3 regions of the Streptomyces albidicamelliae genome follow, and region 2 is predicted to be linked to each of the others. Evidence: riboswitches for the same ligand, from Rfam matches in the RefSeq annotation. Region 2 holds a riboswitch; each other region holds the start of a gene.
The links. Region 2 has a riboswitch for cobalamin ahead of N8I86_RS36160 (Nickel transporter NicT). Riboswitches for the same ligand answer to the same signal wherever they lie in the genome.
Positions count from the first base shown of each region.

Region 1 (5,515 bases), 2.5 Mb from region 2:
GATGCACGCGGCGAAGCAGATCAGGTTGAGCAGGAAGCGGCGTCGGTCCGCCTTCGACTCGAGGCGGTCCAGCTTCTCCACCTCGTTGATCCACTTGAAGCAGAACCCGGCCTTCTCGCGGATCGAGGGGATGTTCTCGACGGCGGCGAAGGCGGCGGCCCGGTCCTCCGGGTCGGGGAGGTAGGTGTCGAGCAGCGTCAGATAGAACTGGACGTGCACGGCCTCCTCGAACAGCTGGCGCGACAGGTACAGGCGCGCCTCCGGGGAGTTGATGTGCTTGTACAGCGTCAGCACCAGGTTGTTCGCGACGATCGAGTCGCCCGTCGCGAAGAACGCGACCAGCCGGCCGATCAGGTGCTGCTCCTCCGGGGACAGCTTCGCGAGGTCGGCCACGTCCGAGTGAAGGTCGACCTCCTCCACGGTCCAGGTGTTCTTGATGGCGTCCCGGTAGCGCTCGTAGAAGTCCGGGTAGCGCATGGGACGCAGGGTCAGCTCGAAGCCCGGGTCGAGGAGGTTCTGGTTACGGGTGGACATCACTGGCAGGCCTCGCAGGACTCGGGGTTCTCAAGGGAGCAGGCGACCGCGTCGGGGTCGGCGGCCTGCTGGACGGGGATGGACGCCTGGGGCTGCGCCTGGGCCTGGGCGGCCCGGGCGATCCGCGTCGCCGGGCGGGAGCGCAGGTAGTACGTCGTCTTCAGGCCCGACTTCCAGGCGTACGCGTACATCGAGGAGAGCTTGCCGATGGTCGGCGTCTCCAGGAACAGGTTCAGGGACTGCGCCTGGTCCAGGTACGGGGTACGCGCCGCGGCCATGTCGATGAGGCCGCGCTGCGGGATCTCCCAGGCGGTGCGGTACAGCTGCCGGACGTCCGCCGGGATCCAGGCGAAGTCCTGCACCGAGCCGTTGGACTCGCGCAGCGCCTCGCGGGTGCGCGCGTCCCACACCCCGAGGTCCTTCAGGTCCCGTACCAGGTAGGAGTTGACCTGGAGGAACTCACCCGAGAGCGTCTCGCGCTTGAACAGGTTGGAGACCTGCGGCTCGATGCACTCGTAGACGCCCGCGATGGAGGCGATGGTGGCGGTCGGGGCGATGGCGAGGAGCAGCGAGTTGCGCATGCCGACCGAGGCGATCCGCTCGCGCAGCGCCGCCCAGCGCTCCGGCCAGGCCGGCTCCACACCGTAGTGGTCGGGGTGCAGCACACCGCGGGCGGTACGGGTCTTCTCCCAGGCCGGCAGCGGGCCGTTGCGCTCGGCGAGGTCGGCGGACGCCTCGTAGGCGGCGAGCATGATGCGCTCGGCGATCCGCGTCGACAGGGCCTTCGCCTCGGGCGAGTCGAAGGGCAGCCGCAGCTTGAAGAAGACGTCCTGCAGACCCATCGCGCCGAGGCCCACCGGCCGCCACCTGGCGTTGGAGCGGCCCGCCTGCTCGGTCGGGTAGAAGTTGATGTCCACGACGCGGTCGAGGAAGGTGACGGCGGTGCGGACCGTCTCGTCCAGCCGCTCCCAGTCGATGCCGCCGTCGGCGACGAAGGCGCCCAGGTTGACCGAGCCCAGGTTGCAGACCGCGGTCTCGCCGTCGTCCGTGACCTCCAGGATCTCCGTGCAGAGGTTGGAGGAGTGGACGACGTGGCCCGGCTCGGCCGTCTGGTTGGCGGTGCGGTTGGCCGCGTCCTTGAAGGTCATCCAGCCGTTGCCGGTCTGCGCCAGCGTGCGCATCATGCGGCCGTACAGGTCACGGGCCGGGATGGTCTTCCGGGCCAGCCCGGCGGCCTCGGCCGCGCGGTACGCGGCGTCGAACTCCGCGCCCCACAGGTCCACCAGATCGGGCACGTCCGCCGGGGAGAACAGCGACCACTGCTCGTCGGCGTTGACGCGGCGCATGAACTCGTCCGGGATCCAGTGCGCCAGGTTCAGGTTGTGCGTACGGCGGGCGTCCTCACCGGTGTTGTCCCGCAGCTCCAGGAACTCCTCGATGTCGGAGTGCCAGGTCTCCAGGTACACCGCGGCCGCGCCCTTGCGCCGGCCGCCCTGGTTCACCGCGGCCACCGAGGCGTCCAGGGTCTTCAGGAACGGGACGATGCCGTTGGAGTGCCCGTTGGTGCCGCGGATCAGCGAACCGCGGCTGCGGATCCGGGAGTACGACAGACCGATGCCGCCCGCGTGCTTGGAGAGCCGCGCGACCTGGTGGTACCGGTCGTAGATGGAGTCCAGCTCGTCCAGCGGGGAGTCCAGCAGGTAGCAGGACGACATCTGCGGGTGCCGCGTACCGGAGTTGAACAGGGTGGGGGAGGACGGCAGGTAGTCGAGGCGGCTCATGAGCCCGTAGAGCGCCGCGACCTCGTCCACCGAGCGGACGGTGTCGTCCTCGGCCAGGCCGGCGGCGACCCGCAGCATGAAGTGCTGGGGCGTCTCGACGACCTTGCGGGTGAAGGGGTGCCGCAGCAGGTAGCGGCTGTGCAGGGTGCGCAGGCCGAAGTAGCCGAAGCGGTCGTCGGCGGCCCGGTCGACCAGCGCGTCCAGCCGCTCGGCGTGCACTCGGACGAACTCGGCGGTCCGGTCCGCGATGAGCCCCTCGCGGTGCCCCACGGCCACGGACTCGGTGAACGAGGTGACGCCCTGCGAGGCGGCCTCCTCGCGGATGGCGAGGGTCAGCAGACGGGCGGCCAGCCGGGAGTAGGCGGGGTCCTCGGAGATCAGGCCGGCGGCCGCCTCCGTGGCCAGCTCGCGCAACTCCGCCTCGTCGGCCCGAGCGGACCGGCCGCGCAGCGCGGCGGCGGCGACCCGGCCGGGGTCGGCGTCGGGGAGGTCGGCGGTCAGCTCGGTCAGGGTCCGCAGCAGCGCGGCACCGGGACCGTCGGTCTTCAGCTCGCTGACTGAAGCCGGGTCGGCTGGCGCGATGGTCACGTGGGGCTCTCCCTCGCTCGGCACAGGGCCTGGCGGAGGGCAGGGGGCAGCCACGAGCGCGCACGGCGTCGCGTCCACCGGCCCACTCCGCGAGGCCCGGACGTCTGTGAGCACCCGGACCGGACGGCCGGGCGCGCTGGCGGCAGGTCCTCGGACTGAACAGGCGTGCGGAGACACGCAAGTACACCGTTGCGGGACAGTTCCGGATTCGCACCGGATTCCCCTGCGGCGACAGCGAGCACGAGCATACATCTTGTGCTCGCCCGGCACGCCACCCCCAGATGTTGTGTCGCCGTCGGTTTCAGAGCGTCAACTGGTAGGTGAGAAGAGTGATGTCGCCGGCCTCCGGCCCGGGCGGCTGCGGTGCGCCGGGCGGAAACGGCGACGGGCCGCCGGATCTCCTCCGGCGGCCCGTCGCGCGGCTGCGGCTCAGTGACCGGTGCCCGCCGTCGCCGGCGGCAGCTCCACCTGGACGCCCGGGTCGCCCGCGTCCGCGGTGTAGTCCTCCGGCCGGGTCTGGTCGAGGCCCTCGGGGGCCTTCACGGCCTTCAGGACGAAGGTCAGGACCACGGTGACGACGACGTTCAGGACGAACGCGGTGAGGCCGATGTACCCGATCTCGCCGATACCCGGGATCTCCTTCGCGGAGCCGCCGAAGTGCTTCTGCGTCGGCGAGGCGACCCCGTACGCGGCGACCGTGCCGTACACCATGCCGACCGCCCAGCCGGCCAGCAGCGCCCAGCGGTGGAACCAGCGGGTGAACAGGCCGCCCACCAGGGCCGGGAAGGTCTGCAGGATCCAGATGCCGCCCAGCAGCTGGAAGTTGATGGCGACCGTCTTGTCCATGGTGAGGACGAAGACCAGCGCGCCCACCTTCACCAGCAGCGACACGATCTTGGAGACCTGGGCCTCCTGCCTGGGCGTGGCGTCCGGCTTGATGAAGTCCTTGTAGATGTTGCGGGTGAAGAGGTTGGCCGCCGCGATGGACATGATGGCCGCCGGCACGAGCGCGCCGATGCCGATCGCCGCGAAGGCCACGCCCGCGAACCAGTCCGGGAACATGTCCTCGAACAGCTGCGGGATCGCCAGCTGCCCGTTGGTCACCTTCACCCCGGCCGCGATCGCCATGAAGCCCAGCAGCGCCAGCAGGCCCAGCATGAGCGAGTACAGCGGCAGGATGGTGGTGTTCCGGCGGATCACCTCACGGCTCCTGGACGACAGGGTCGCGGTGATCGAGTGCGGGTACATGAACAGCGCGAGGGCCGAGCCGAGCGCCAGCGTGGCGTAGGTCCACTGGCCCGCCTCGGGCGGGACGAGGGCGCCGCGCGGTTTGCCGGTGGCCGGGTTGACCTGGCTGAACGCGTCGCCCGCCTTGGCGAAGACGTCGTCGAAGCCGCCCAGCTTGATCGGGATGTAGATGATCGCCACCGCGATGACGATGTAGATCAGCGCGTCCTTGACGAACGCGATCAGCGCGGGCGCGCGCAGGCCGGAGGAGTACGTGTAGGCCGCGAGCACACCGAAGGCGATGAGCAGCGGGAGGTCCTTCACGAACCAGTTGGTGTTCTCGCCGCCGCCGACGCCCATCACGTCGAGCACCGCCTGGATGCCCACGAGCTGCAGCGCGATGTACGGCATCGTCGCCAGGATGCCGGTGAGCGCCACCGCCAGCGACAGGCCCTTCGAGCCGAACCGGCCGCGCACGAAGTCCGAGGTGGTCACGTAGCCGTGCTTGTGCGAGACGGACCACAGGCGCGGCAGGAAGGTGAAGATCAGCGGGTACACCAGGATCGTGTACGGCACCGCGAAGAAGCCGGACGCGCCCGCCGCGTAGATGGCCGCCGGGACGGCGACGAAGGTGTAGGCCGTGTACAGGTCACCGCCCAGCAGGAACCAGGTTACCCAGGTGCCGAACGACCGGCCGCCCAGGCCCCATTCGTCCAGGGAGTGCTCGTTCTCGGCCCGGCGCCAGCGCGCGGCCAGGAAGCCCATGACCGTGACGGCCAGGAAGAAGAAGATGAAGACGCCGAGCGCGACGCCGTTGACCCCGTCCTTCACTGCGCGGCACCCCCCTTCGCACCGTTGCGGGAACGCTGGTCGTGCTGCCACAGCTTGTACGCGGTCATCGTGAGCGCGGTGGAGATCAGCACCCAGAGCATCTGGTACCAGTAGAAGAACGGGATCCCGATGAACGTGGGGTCCGTCTTGGCGTACGAGCCGAGCCACAGCATCGCGACGAAGGGCGCCACGAGACACAGGCCGATGACGACCCGGACCGGTGTCACCACCGGAGGTCTCACTTGAGGTGTTTCGGACATGCCACGGCTCCCGTCCCCTCGCTGATCACGCGTGTAATGCGCAGGCAATCTAGGTGACGGGATCAGCGCACGGGAAGACCTCGTCCGGATATCGGTATGCCGATTTCGGGGTGGCGGTGTGAAGAGGGGCCGCCGGGGTCAGTCGACGGGCCGCTTCAGCCGCGCGACGAACTTGTACCGGTCGCCCCGGTAGACCGACCGCACCCACTCCACGGGCTTGCCCTCGCGGTCCAGCGAGTGCCGGGAGAGCATCAGCATCGGCAGGCCCACGTCCGTGCCGAGCAGGCCCGCCTC
Region 1 covers NZ_CP106795.1:5,489,238-5,494,752, forward strand. Annotated here, with positions in the region: gene N8I86_RS25210 (ribonucleotide-diphosphate reductase subunit beta) at 1-534, opposite strand, end outside; gene N8I86_RS25215 (ribonucleoside-diphosphate reductase subunit alpha) at 534-2,903, opposite strand; cobalamin riboswitch at 3,028-3,155, opposite strand; gene mctP (monocarboxylate uptake permease MctP) at 3,333-4,961, opposite strand; gene N8I86_RS25225 (DUF3311 domain-containing protein) at 4,958-5,221, opposite strand; gene N8I86_RS25230 (GntR family transcriptional regulator) at 5,360-5,515, opposite strand, start outside.
Region 1: it holds a riboswitch for cobalamin, as region 2 does, so the genes downstream of both, N8I86_RS25215 (ribonucleoside-diphosphate reductase subunit alpha) here and N8I86_RS36160 (Nickel transporter NicT) in region 2, are expected to answer to the same signal.

Region 2 (5,515 bases):
CCGGCGGGAGGACCGCGTCGACCAGGAGCCGGCGCCCGCGCCCTCACCGGCGGTGGACGACACCCTCCAGCTGTACTTCCTGTGCGCACACCCCTCGCTGACGCCGTCGTCGGCGGTGGCACTGACGCTGCGCGCGGTGGGCGGGCTGACCACCCGGCAGATCGCCCGGGCGTACCTGGTGCCCGAGGCGACCATGGCCCAGCGCATCAGCCGGGCCAAGCGCACCGTCTCGGGCGTGCGGCTGGACCGGCCGGGCGACGTCGCCACCGTGCTGCGCGTGCTGTACCTGATCTTCAACGAGGGGTACGGCGGTGATGTGGACCTCGCCGCGGAGGCGATCCGGCTCACCCGGCAGCTCGCGGCCGGGATCGACCACCCGGAGGTGGCGGGGCTGCTCGCGCTGATGCTGCTGCACCATGCCCGGCGGCCCGCCCGGACCCGGCCGGACGGCAGCCTGGTGCCGCTCGCCGAACAGGACCGCGGCCGCTGGGACACGAAGGCGATCGCCGAGGGCATCACCATCCTGCAGGCGGCCCTGTCGAGGGACCGGCTGGGCGAGTTCCAGGCCCAGGCCGCCGTCGCCGCCCTGCACGCGGACGCGCAGCGTGCGCAGGACACGGACTGGGTGCAGATCGTCGAGTGGTACGACGAGTTGGTACGGCTCACGGACAGCCCCGTCGTCCGGCTCAACCGTGCCGTCGCCGTCGGCGAGGCGGACGGCCCGCGGGCCGGGCTCGCCGCGCTGGCGGAGCTGGACGCCTCGCTGCCCCGCCACTCGGCCGTGTCGGCGTACCTGCACGAGCGCGACGGGGACGTGGTGACGGCGGCACGCCTGTACGCCGAAGCGGCTCACAAGGCTCCCAACCTGGCGGAACGCGACCACCTGACGCGGCAGGCCGCCCGGCTCAACGCCCGCATCCGCGACTGAGGGCTCCGGCCGGCACAGGCACCGGCCGGGATCCCGACGACCGCGCCGCGTCACCGGTGCGCAGCCGCGTACGACGCCCTACTCCTCGGACCGGTGGGGCCGTACGCGGCCGTCGCCGGTGCCGGCCGACTTGCAGTGCTCCAGCAGCGCGGCCACCGGGCCGTCGACGAGGTGGTAGCGCACGATCCGGCCGTCCTTGCGGCCCTCGACCACTCCCGCGGCCCGCAGCAGGCGCAGTGCCTGCGAGACGGTCGTGTCGCGCATGCCGGTGGCCACGGCGAGGTCGGAGACGGCGATGGGACCGGCCTCGTGGACGGCGAGCAGCAGGGACAGCCGACCGGGATCGGAGAGCAGGGAGAAGCGGTCGGCCCAGGTGCGCACCCGCTCGGGCTCGCCGACGGCGGCGATGGCGTCACAGACCCGGTGGCCGTCGATGGTGCGCCGCCCGGAACGGTCCGCGGGGACGAGATGCATGCCGCCATCATCGCAGCCCCGGGCGTTCGCCTCCATACCTGAGCAGTTGTGCAATCTTGCAGCTGACGACCCCGGCCTTCTAGGGTGGACGGGCCGTGGTGTTCGGGAAGACCGGTGACAGCCCTCAGGGGCTCAGGCCGGAGCGGCCCTCGCCACTGTGATCGGGGAGTTCCCGCCCCACGTATGCCACTGGCCGCACGGCCGGGAAGGCAGGGGCGGGCGCGTCGACCCGTCAGCCAGGAGACCGGCCACGGCATCACGAAGCTGATCCACGAGGTGCTGGAGCGTGACCGCATGACCGTGTCCCAAGGCGTGCCCGAAACCGACGCCGAACCGTCCTTCCGCTGGCGTCGCGAGGACACCGTCCGCACCGCGGGACTCCTGGCCGTGATCGTGGCACTGCACGTCGTCGCCTTCGGGATCCTCTTCCTGCTGGTGATACCCCGTCACTATGAGGTCGGCACCAAGGCGTTCGGGGTCGGGCTGGGCGTCACCGCGTACACGCTCGGCATGCGGCACGCCTTCGACGCCGACCACATCGCCGCGATCGACAACACCACCCGCAAGCTGATGGCCGACGGCAAACGGCCCGTCTCCGTGGGCTTCTGGTTCGCCCTCGGGCACTCCAGCGTCGTGGTCGCGATGGCCGCCCTGGTCGCCGGCGGTGCGAAGCTCGCCGGCACCCTGATGAACGACGGCTCCCGCACCCACCAGGTCCTGGGCACCGTGGGCACCACGGTCTCGGGGTCCTTCCTGTACCTCATCGCCGCCCTCAACCTCGTGGCGCTGTTCGGCATCCTCCGGGTCTTCCGGGCCATGCGCGCCGGCCAGTACGACGAGGCCGAACTGCAGGCGCACCTCGACTCACGCGGGTTCATGAACCGCGTCCTGGGACGGCTCACCAGGTCCATCCGCCGCCCGGGCCAGATGTTCCCCCTCGGCTTCCTCTTCGGGATCGGCTTCGACACCACGACCGAGGTCCTGCTCCTCGCCCTGGCCGGCAACGGCGCGGCCGCCGGGCTGCCCTGGTACGCGGTGCTGTGCCTGCCCCTGCTGTTCGCCGCGGGCATGAGCCTGTTCGACACCCTCGACGGCACGTTCATGAACTTCGCCTACCAGTGGGCGTTCTCCAACCCCGTCCGCAAGGTGTTCTACAACCTCACGATCACCGGCCTGTCCATCGCCGTCGCGTTCTTCGTCGGCACCATCGAGCTGGTCGGCGTCCTGCACGACAAGCTCGGCCTGAGTGACGGCGTCACCGGCTGGATAGCGGGACTGAACCTGGACAGCGTCGGCTACGTCATCGTCGGTCTGTTCGTGGTGGTCTGGGCGGTGGCCATCGCCTACTGGCGCCTGGCCAGGATCGAGGAACGCTGGAACACCCGCTCCGCGGACACCGGCTGACGTCGAGCCCCGCACGCGTACGCCATGTGGCCTACGCCATCGTCCCGTGCGGGAACTCGGCCACCGATCCGTCCGACTGCTGGAGCGGTACGGCTGCGACCTGCTGCGCCGTACGACGGTTCGAGCGACCAGGAAGGTCGAGCATGGCCGAGTCCCGACACCCCTCCCGCCGCGCGGCCGGGGTTCCCCGCACGCTCCTGCCCCCGCCCAAGCTTTGCGGCTTCCTGTTGCTGCTGGTGCTGGTCTTCTCGGTGTCGTACGCCGTGGGATCGGCCACCGGGCCGGTGGCGCCCGGGATGCGCGGCTCCGGAGGCGGCGGAAGCAGCGGGGGCGGCACGGGTGACATGCCCGGCATGCACGGCGGCGGTGAGTGATGGGGGCCGAGATCCCGGCGCCGCTGGTGGTCACGGATCTGACGGTCAGCGGCATGACGTGTGCCGCGTGCGTCCGCCGGGTGGAGAAGAAGCTGACCGGACTCGACGGGGTCACGGCCACCGTCAACCTCGCCACCGGACGCGCCCGGGTCAGCCATCCGGCGGACGTCCCCGCGGAGGACCTCGTCACGGCGGTCGGACAGGCGGGGTACGAGGCCGCGCTGCCCGAGGCCGCCGTACCGGACGGGCGCGAAGGGACCGACGGCCGCGAGAGGGACGCCGAGGCCGCCGCGCGGCGGGAGCGCGAGCGGCTCGTGGTCACCGCGCTGCTCGCCGTTCCCGTCCTGGTCCTGTCGATGGCGCCCTCCCTGCAGTTCCGGAACTGGCAGTGGCTGTGCTTCGTGCTGGCGGCCCCGGTCGCGGTGTGGAGCGCCTGGCCGTTCCACGTACGGGCCGTGCGCGGACTGCGCCACTCGGCGGCCACCATGGACACCCTCGTGTCGCTGGGTGTGGTGGCGTCCTTCTCCTGGTCGGCGTACGCGCTGTTCCTCGGGGGAGCGGGCGACCCGGGGATGCGGATGCCGTTCAGTCTGCTGCCGTCCGCGTCGGAAGGCCCCGCGCACGTGTACCTCGAAGCCGCGGTCGGCGTCCCGCTGTTCGTGCTCGCCGGACGGTTCCTGGAGGCACGGGCGGGACGAGGGACCGGAGCCGCCCTGCGGTCGCTGGCGGAGCTGGCCGCCAAGGAGGTGTCCGTACGGGACGGGCACGGCGAGCGTTCCGTGCCCCTCGAACAGCTGCGGGTGGGGCAGGTCTTCGCCGTGCGCCCCGGTGAGCGGGTCGCCACCGACGGCCTGGTGGTGGAGGGCAGTTCCGCCCTGGATCTGTCCCTGGTCACCGGCGAGAGCGAGCCGGTCGAGGTGGGGCCAGGATCGGCCCTGGTCGGCGGTGCGGTCAACGCCGGTGGTCTGCTCCTGGTGCGAGCCACCGCCGTCGGGAGCGACACCCGACTGGCCCGGATCACCCGGCTGGTGACCGACGCCCAGGCGGGCAAGGCGCGGGCGCAACGACTGGCCGACGCGGTGGCCGGGGTGTTCGTACCCGTCGTGCTGACCGTCGCCGTCACCGTGCTCGGGTTCTGGCTCGGCGCCGGAGCCGACCCCCAGGCGGCGATCACCGCGTGCGTGGCCGTACTCGTCGTGGCCTGCCCCTGCGCGCTCGGCCTGGCCACGCCCACCGCCCTCATGGCCGCGACCGGCCGCGGGGCCCAACTGGGCGTACTGGTCCGTGGTCCGCGGACCCTGGAGGCACTCCGGCACGTCGACATCGTGGTCCTGGACAAGACCGGAACGCTGACCAGCGGCCACATGACCGTCGCCGGGATCACCGCGGCTCCGGGCGGCCTCGGCCAGGAGACGGTCCTTCGCCTGGCCGGTGCCGTGGAACAGGGGTCGGAACACCCGCTCGGGCGAGCCGTCACCAGTTGCGCGCGACGCGCACCGGCCGGACAACCGCTGCCCGCCGTACGCGACTTCACGGCCACGCCGGGACGGGGGGTACGCGGCCACGTCGACGGCCGCACGGTGGAGGTCGTCGCCCCGGAGGGCGAGTTGCCGACCGCGCTGCGGGCCGCGCTCACGGCGGCGGAGAACGCCGCATACACCCCCGTCCTCGTACGCGTCGACGGACGCGCCGAGGCGCTGATCGCGGTCGGCGACGTCGTCCGGCCCGGCAGTTACCGAGCCGTGGACCGGCTGCGCCGACTCGGGATCCGGCCGGTCCTCGCCACCGGTGACCGTGAGGCACCCGCCAGAGCCGTGGCCGGCGCACTCGGCATCGACGAGGTGCACGCCCGGTGCACGCCTGAGGACAAGGCAGCCCTCGTCGGGCGGTTGCGGGACGAGGGTGGCCGGGTCGCGGTCGTCGGGGACGGCGTGAACGACGCCGCCGCGCTCGCCGGCGCCGATCTGGGCATCGCCATGGGCAGCGGTACGGACGTGGCCATCGGCGCGGCCGACCTGACCCTCGTACGCGAGGACATCGAAGCCCTGGTGGACGCCGTGCTGCTCGCCCGGCGCACGCTCGGCACGATCCGGGCCAACCTGGTGTGGGCCTTCGGCTACAACGTCGTGACCGTGCCACTCGCCGTGGCCGGACTGCTCAACCCCATGGTGGCCGCGGCGGCGATGTCGGCCAGCTCCGTGCTGGTGGTGGGCAACAGCCTGCGCCTGCGGGCGTGGCGGCCCGCTCCGGCACGTGAGCGGCGGCGGAGGAGGACGGTGCAGCGGTGAACGGACCCCTTGCCGGGACCATCGCCCGGCTCACCGGTGGCGGGCCG
Region 2 covers NZ_CP106795.1:7,999,281-8,004,795, forward strand. Annotated here, with positions in the region: gene N8I86_RS36150 (RNA polymerase sigma factor) at 1-928, shown strand, start outside; gene N8I86_RS36155 (ArsR/SmtB family transcription factor) at 1,007-1,402, opposite strand; cobalamin riboswitch at 1,482-1,669, shown strand; gene N8I86_RS36160 (Nickel transporter NicT) at 1,697-2,806, shown strand; gene N8I86_RS36165 (hypothetical protein) at 2,950-3,180, shown strand; gene N8I86_RS36170 (heavy metal translocating P-type ATPase) at 3,180-5,468, shown strand; gene N8I86_RS36175 (copper chaperone PCu(A)C) at 5,465-5,515, shown strand, end outside.

Region 3 (5,515 bases), 910 kb from region 2:
CGGGTTGAACCGGTAGGACGCGGCCTCCTCGTACGGCATGACCTGCACGTACAGGGTCCAGCTGGGGAAGTCGCCGTCCCTGATGTGCTCGAAGAGATCACGGGTGTGGTAGTCCGTGTCGGCGGCGGCCATCTGGTCGGCCTCGTCCTGGGTGAAGCACTCGATGCCCTGGTCCGTCTTGAAGTGGTACTTCACCCAGAACCGCTCGCCGGCCGCGTTGATCCACATGTAGGTGTGCGAGGTGTAGCCGTTCATGTGGCGCCAGGTCCGCGGCACGCCCCGGTCTCCCATCAGCCAGGTGACCTGGTGCGCGGACTCCGGGGAGAGGGTCCAGAAGTCCCACTGCATGTCGTGGTCGCGCAGGTTGTTGTCGGCGCGGCGCTTCTGGGACCGGATGAAGTGCTGGAACTTCATCGGGTCCTTGACGAAGAACACCGGGGTGTTGTTGCCGACCATGTCGTAGTTGCCCTCGCTGGTGTAGAACTTCACCGCGAAGCCGCGCGGGTCGCGCCAGGTGTCCGGGCTACCGCGCTCACCGGCGACGGTCGAGAAGCGGGCGACCAGGTCGGTGCGCGTGCCGGGCTGGAAGACCGCCGCCTTGGTGTAGGCGCTGACGTCGTGGGTCACCTCGAAATGACCGAAGGCGCCGCTTCCCTTGGCGTGCGGCTGGCGCTCGGGAATCCTCTCCCGGTTGAACTGCGCCATCTGCTCGATCAGATACGCGTCCTGGAGCAGGATCGGCCCTCCGGGGCCGACGGTGAGCGAGTGTTCGTCACTCTCCACGGGTGCGCCCGAATCGGAGGTGGTGGCGGGGCGGATCTCCGTCATGAGGCTGCCTTTCGTCGTGCGCCGGCGGCGGCGCGGCGGCTCCTGGGCGCCGGTCTCCCACCAGCGGGGCGGCACTCGCCTCCCTGCGCTGTCCTTCCCGCGCACGCGCGGGAGCGGTCCCGGCCGGCACCTGGTTCCCCGGATCGCGTGACCCACGGAGAGCGGACTAAACACCCTCGTCGGGATGTAGTGCGGGGTGCGGGACGGGGCGCCCGCCTTCTCGGGGCGGGTGTTAGGTTCGCGGCGGACCGCCGGGCCACTCCCGGTACCCGGTGCCGGCCCGCGCACCCGGTGAAGCAGCAGGAGGAACAGGCACGTGACCAGCCGCGTCACCCTCGTCTCGCCCGCGACGAGCCCGTCGATGCGCAGGGCCCGCTTCGACGACGGCGACTCGCTCGACGAGGCCGGGGCGGCCGGCGCCCGCTCCGCCGCCGGGTGCCTGCGCGCTCCCGGCCGGGTGCTGACCTCGCCCAGCGTGCGCTGCCGGGAGACGGCCGGGGCGCTGGGCCTCGTCGGTGCGCGGGACTCCGCGCCGGCGGGTCTGGACGCGGGCCGCTGGCGGGGCCGCACCCTGGAGGAGGTGGGGGCCGCCGAACCGGAGGCCGTGGGCCGCTGGCTCACCGACGCCGGATCCGCGCCCCACGGTGGCGAGTCGGTACGGGAGATGTGCGAACGGGTCGGGCGGTGGCTGGACGCCGTACAGGGGACGGACGGCCGCACCCTCGCCGTGGTCGAGCCGGAGGTCGTACGGGCCGCGGTCGTGCACGTCCTCGGTCTGCCCGCGGACGCCTTCTGGCGGCTGGACGTGCCGCCGTTGACGGCGACGGAACTGAGCGGCCGGGCCGGACGGTGGAATCTGCGGCTCGGCCGGCCGCTGACCGGACAGGACGCGGCCGCCGCCCCCTGAGCCGGGCGGTCGCCGTGGCTCAGGAGGCCGCCTCCGGGACCGTCAGTGCGGGGCGGGAACCGTCCGCCCCGAAGACGCCTTCGCCGGCCGGGGGTTCAGCTGCCGCTCGGCCAACTCGCCGAAGAGCAGGCCGAATGAGGCCCACAGGACGGTCTGGATGGCCAGGGTGGAGAGCCGGAACCGCCACAGCAGGCGGGCCGGGAAGTGCGCGGGCAGTTCGTTGACGGCGGGCAGGAAGGCGTAGGCGAGCCCGATGACCACGACGAAGGCGGCCATCGCGGCGACGGTCGCCCACCAGTTGCCCAGACGGGGCGCGAGACGCTTGCCGAGGATGGTGGCGCCCACCGCGAGGAGCACGCTGAGGGCCATCATCAGGAAGAACAGGGTGGTCCGCTTGCCGATGGTCTCGGGCTGACCGACGGACGGCGGGTTGGCCGGGTACTTCAGGAACGGTACGACGTACACGGCGACCAGCGCGCAGCCGGACAGCAGCAGCGCGGTCGCCCGCGGGCTGAACCGGCCGACACGGCCGAGCGCGAAGGAGTACGCGAGCGCGGCGATGCCGCCGAAGGCGACCCCGTAGACGAGGACACCCGTGGCGAGGCCGGCGGTGGCCTGCAGGGAGCGGGAGACGACTTCCATCTCGTGCTCGTGCGCGTGGGCGTCCTCGAAGGCGATCGCCTGGTCGACGCTCGGCTCACCGAGGAGGTAGGCCACGACGAGGGCGAGCACGCCGGCCACGAGGCCGGCGAGCATGCCCCGCACGAGAAGGTTTCTTACCGTTGCGGAGTTCATGGTGCGCGGAGTCCCTCGCGTCAGTGGCAGGGGAAGCCGAGCAGGTGGCGGGCGTCGTGCACCCACTCGTGGACGTCGGTGCCGTTGAACACGGAGGTGGCGCCCTGTTCGGCGCCGACGAAGTAGAGCAGGACGAGCATCAGGACGCCGAAGAAGACCGCCCAGGGTGCTATCGCCTTCAGCGGCAGCGTGGCGGGAACGGCGGGGGTGGTGGCTGTCGGCTGAGCGACGGTCTGCGCCATGGCAGGACCTCCTCTGGGAGTTCGCGTCCCATCTCGGTGGTGCACAGGACGACGGCCACGGGTCTGACTCGGCGGACCACCCCGAGGGGTGTCCCGCATACAGTGGCGCGACCGTGCCGGATTCCCACCGGCTTCCGTCTCGCCGTCGTCGATATCGGACAGACCGTACCGCGAGACGCGTGCGCGGCCAAGACCGCGTCCACAGTCGTGATCTTCCTCTCGTGACGGTACGTCAGTTCCGGGTCTCAGGGGGAAGCCGTGGGGCGGCCGTTCCGTCCGGCGCGCCTATGGCGCCACGGGGTCGCCGTCTCCCAGTTGCAGCCACCACACGTCGTCGTGGTCGCGGCTGATCCCCAGGGTCTGCCGCCGGCCGTCGCCGAAGCGGAGTTCCACACCGGCCAGGTCCGGTACGGCCGGATCCCGCACGATCGCCTCGGCCGCTCCGCCGGCGTGCGCGCGGTAGCGGTCGACCAGGTCGCGCGCGGCCCGGTCGCGTCCGGTGTACCAGGGGGCGCCCAGGTCGGCCAGGCCGTCGGCGTCACCGGCCCTCAGGCGCTGGACGTACACCTCGAGGAGCAGCCGGGCCTCGTCCGCGACCTCCCCGGCCTCGGGATAGCGGGACTTCTCGGGACGCACGGTGAGGTGCACCGCCGGTCCGCCGCTCAGGGCGTACGGGGCGGGATCGCGGACCAGCCACCAGGTGAGCACCGTCGTCACCAGGACGGCCGGGGCCACGGCCGTCGCCCAGAGGTTTCGTCTTCTCATGCGGTGGATCCATGCCTTACAGGGACCTGACAATACGCAGAGGATATCCACAGGTTCCGGGGCTCCTTCACGCATGGGCGAGGGACTACTCCGGAAGCACGAGCCGGGCCGTCTCCCCCGGCCGGACCCCGACCGCCAGGTCCCGCAGACGGAGGTCGATGGGGCCGCGGCCGGAGGCCGGTACGGCGATCTCCAGCAGGCCGCTGCGCAGGCGCAGGTGGACGCCCCAGTGGCCGTGGTAGCGGATGGCGAAGCCGTAGGAGGAGAGTTCGGGCAGCGGGACGGGGTCGAGGCGCAGGGCGCCGCCCCGGGTCTCCAGGCCGGTCAGCCCGCGCTGGACGAGGTCGAGCGTGCCGGCCATGGCGCCGAGGTGGATGCCCTCCCCGGTGGTGCCGCCCTGGAGGTCGGCGATGTCGCCGCGCAGCGCCTCCTGGACGAAGGCCCAGGCGTCGGTGCGGCGGGCCCGGGCCAGGATCCAGCCGTGGACCAGGCCGCTGAGGGTGGAGCCGTGACTGGTGCGGTGCAGGTAGTGGTCCACGGTCGCGGTCCAGGTCCGCTCGTCCAGCGGGTAGCCCAACCGGTCGAACAGGGAGCGTAGTTCGGGTGGGGCGAAGAGGTAGCCGAGCATCAGCACGTCGGCCTGCTTGGACGCCTTGTACCGGTTGACGGTGTCGCCCTCCGCCTCCAGGATCCGGTCCAGGCGGCGGATGTCGCCGTACCGTTTCCGGTAGCCGTCCCAGTCCAGCTCGGCGAGGCCGGCGTACCCCTCGAACTGGCTGATCACCCCGTCGTGGAAGGGGACGTGCAGGGTGCGCGAGACCTCCTCCCAGCGGGCGGGCTCGTCCTCGGCCAGGCCGACGGCCTCGGTGAGTTCGCGGCGGCGTGGCTCGGGCAGGGCGCGCAGCAGCTCCAGCGCGCGGTCGAGCACCCAGGCGGCGGTGACGTTGGTGTACGCGTTGTCGTCCAGGCCCGGCCGGCTCGCGCCGGGATAGGCGTCGTGGTACTCGTCGGGGCCGACCACGCCACGGATGCGGTACCGGCCGAGGTGGGGGTCGTAGCCGGCGGAGTCCGCCCAGAAACGGGCGATCTGGAGCAGCATCTCGGCGCCCTCGCCGTGCAGGAAGTCGAGGTCGCCGGTCGCCTCCCAGTACTGCCACACGTTGTACGCGACGGCCGAGCCCACGTGGTGCTGGAGCCGGGAGTGGTCGGGCAGCCAGCGGCCGGAGCGCGGGTTGAGGTGGAGCTGCTGGGTCTCCTCGCGGCCGTCGCTGCCGCTCTGCCAGGGATACCGCGCGCCGCGCCGGCCGAGTTCGTGGGCGGCGTGGCAGGCGGCGTCCAGCCGGCGGTGGCGGTAGCGCAGCAGGGCGCGGGAGACCTCGGGCAGGTGCAGGTTGAGGTAGGGCAGGACGAAGAGTTCGTCCCAGAAGACGTGTCCGCGGTAGGCCTCGCCGTGCAGTCCGCGCGCGGGGACGCCGACGTCGAGGTCGGCGGTGTGCGGGGAGAGGGTCTGCAGCAGGTGGAACAGGTGCAGGCGCAGGATGCTGCCCGCCTCGCCGGGCACCTCCAGCGCGGTGCGCCGCCACAGCTGGTCCCAGGCCGCCGCGTGTGTCTCCAGCAGTTCGTCGAAGCCGGGCGCGTCCCGGACCCGGTCGACCGCGGCACGGAGCGGGTCGCCGATGGCGGGGTCGCGGGAGGTGTGCAGCGCGACGGTCTTGTCCAGGGTGACGGTACGGCCGGGCGGCAGGCGCAACCGGACGCGCTGGACCGCCCGTCGGCCTTCGCCGGCGTGGGTGACCGGGGCGTCGGCGGTCAGCCGGGCGGCGAGTTCGAAGCTGATGTCCGAGGTGCGGGTGCGGCAGCGCAGCCAGACCGTGCCGGACGCGGCGGTGCCGGTGTGGACGTGGGTGAGGTGCCTGCCGTCGAGGTCCCGGTAGCGGGCCACACCGGAGTTGGTGACCTCGCCGTCGATCGCGGACTC
Region 3 covers NZ_CP106795.1:7,090,057-7,095,571, reverse strand. Annotated here, with positions in the region: gene N8I86_RS32120 (catalase) at 1-828, opposite strand, end outside; gene N8I86_RS32115 (histidine phosphatase family protein) at 1,145-1,735, shown strand; gene N8I86_RS32110 (CbtA family protein) at 1,778-2,530, opposite strand; gene N8I86_RS32105 (CbtB domain-containing protein) at 2,551-2,772, opposite strand; cobalamin riboswitch at 2,809-2,952, opposite strand; gene N8I86_RS32100 (hypothetical protein) at 3,058-3,537, opposite strand; gene N8I86_RS32095 (glycoside hydrolase family 65 protein) at 3,623-5,515, opposite strand, start outside.
Region 3: it holds a riboswitch for cobalamin, as region 2 does, so the genes downstream of both, N8I86_RS32105 (CbtB domain-containing protein) here and N8I86_RS36160 (Nickel transporter NicT) in region 2, are expected to answer to the same signal.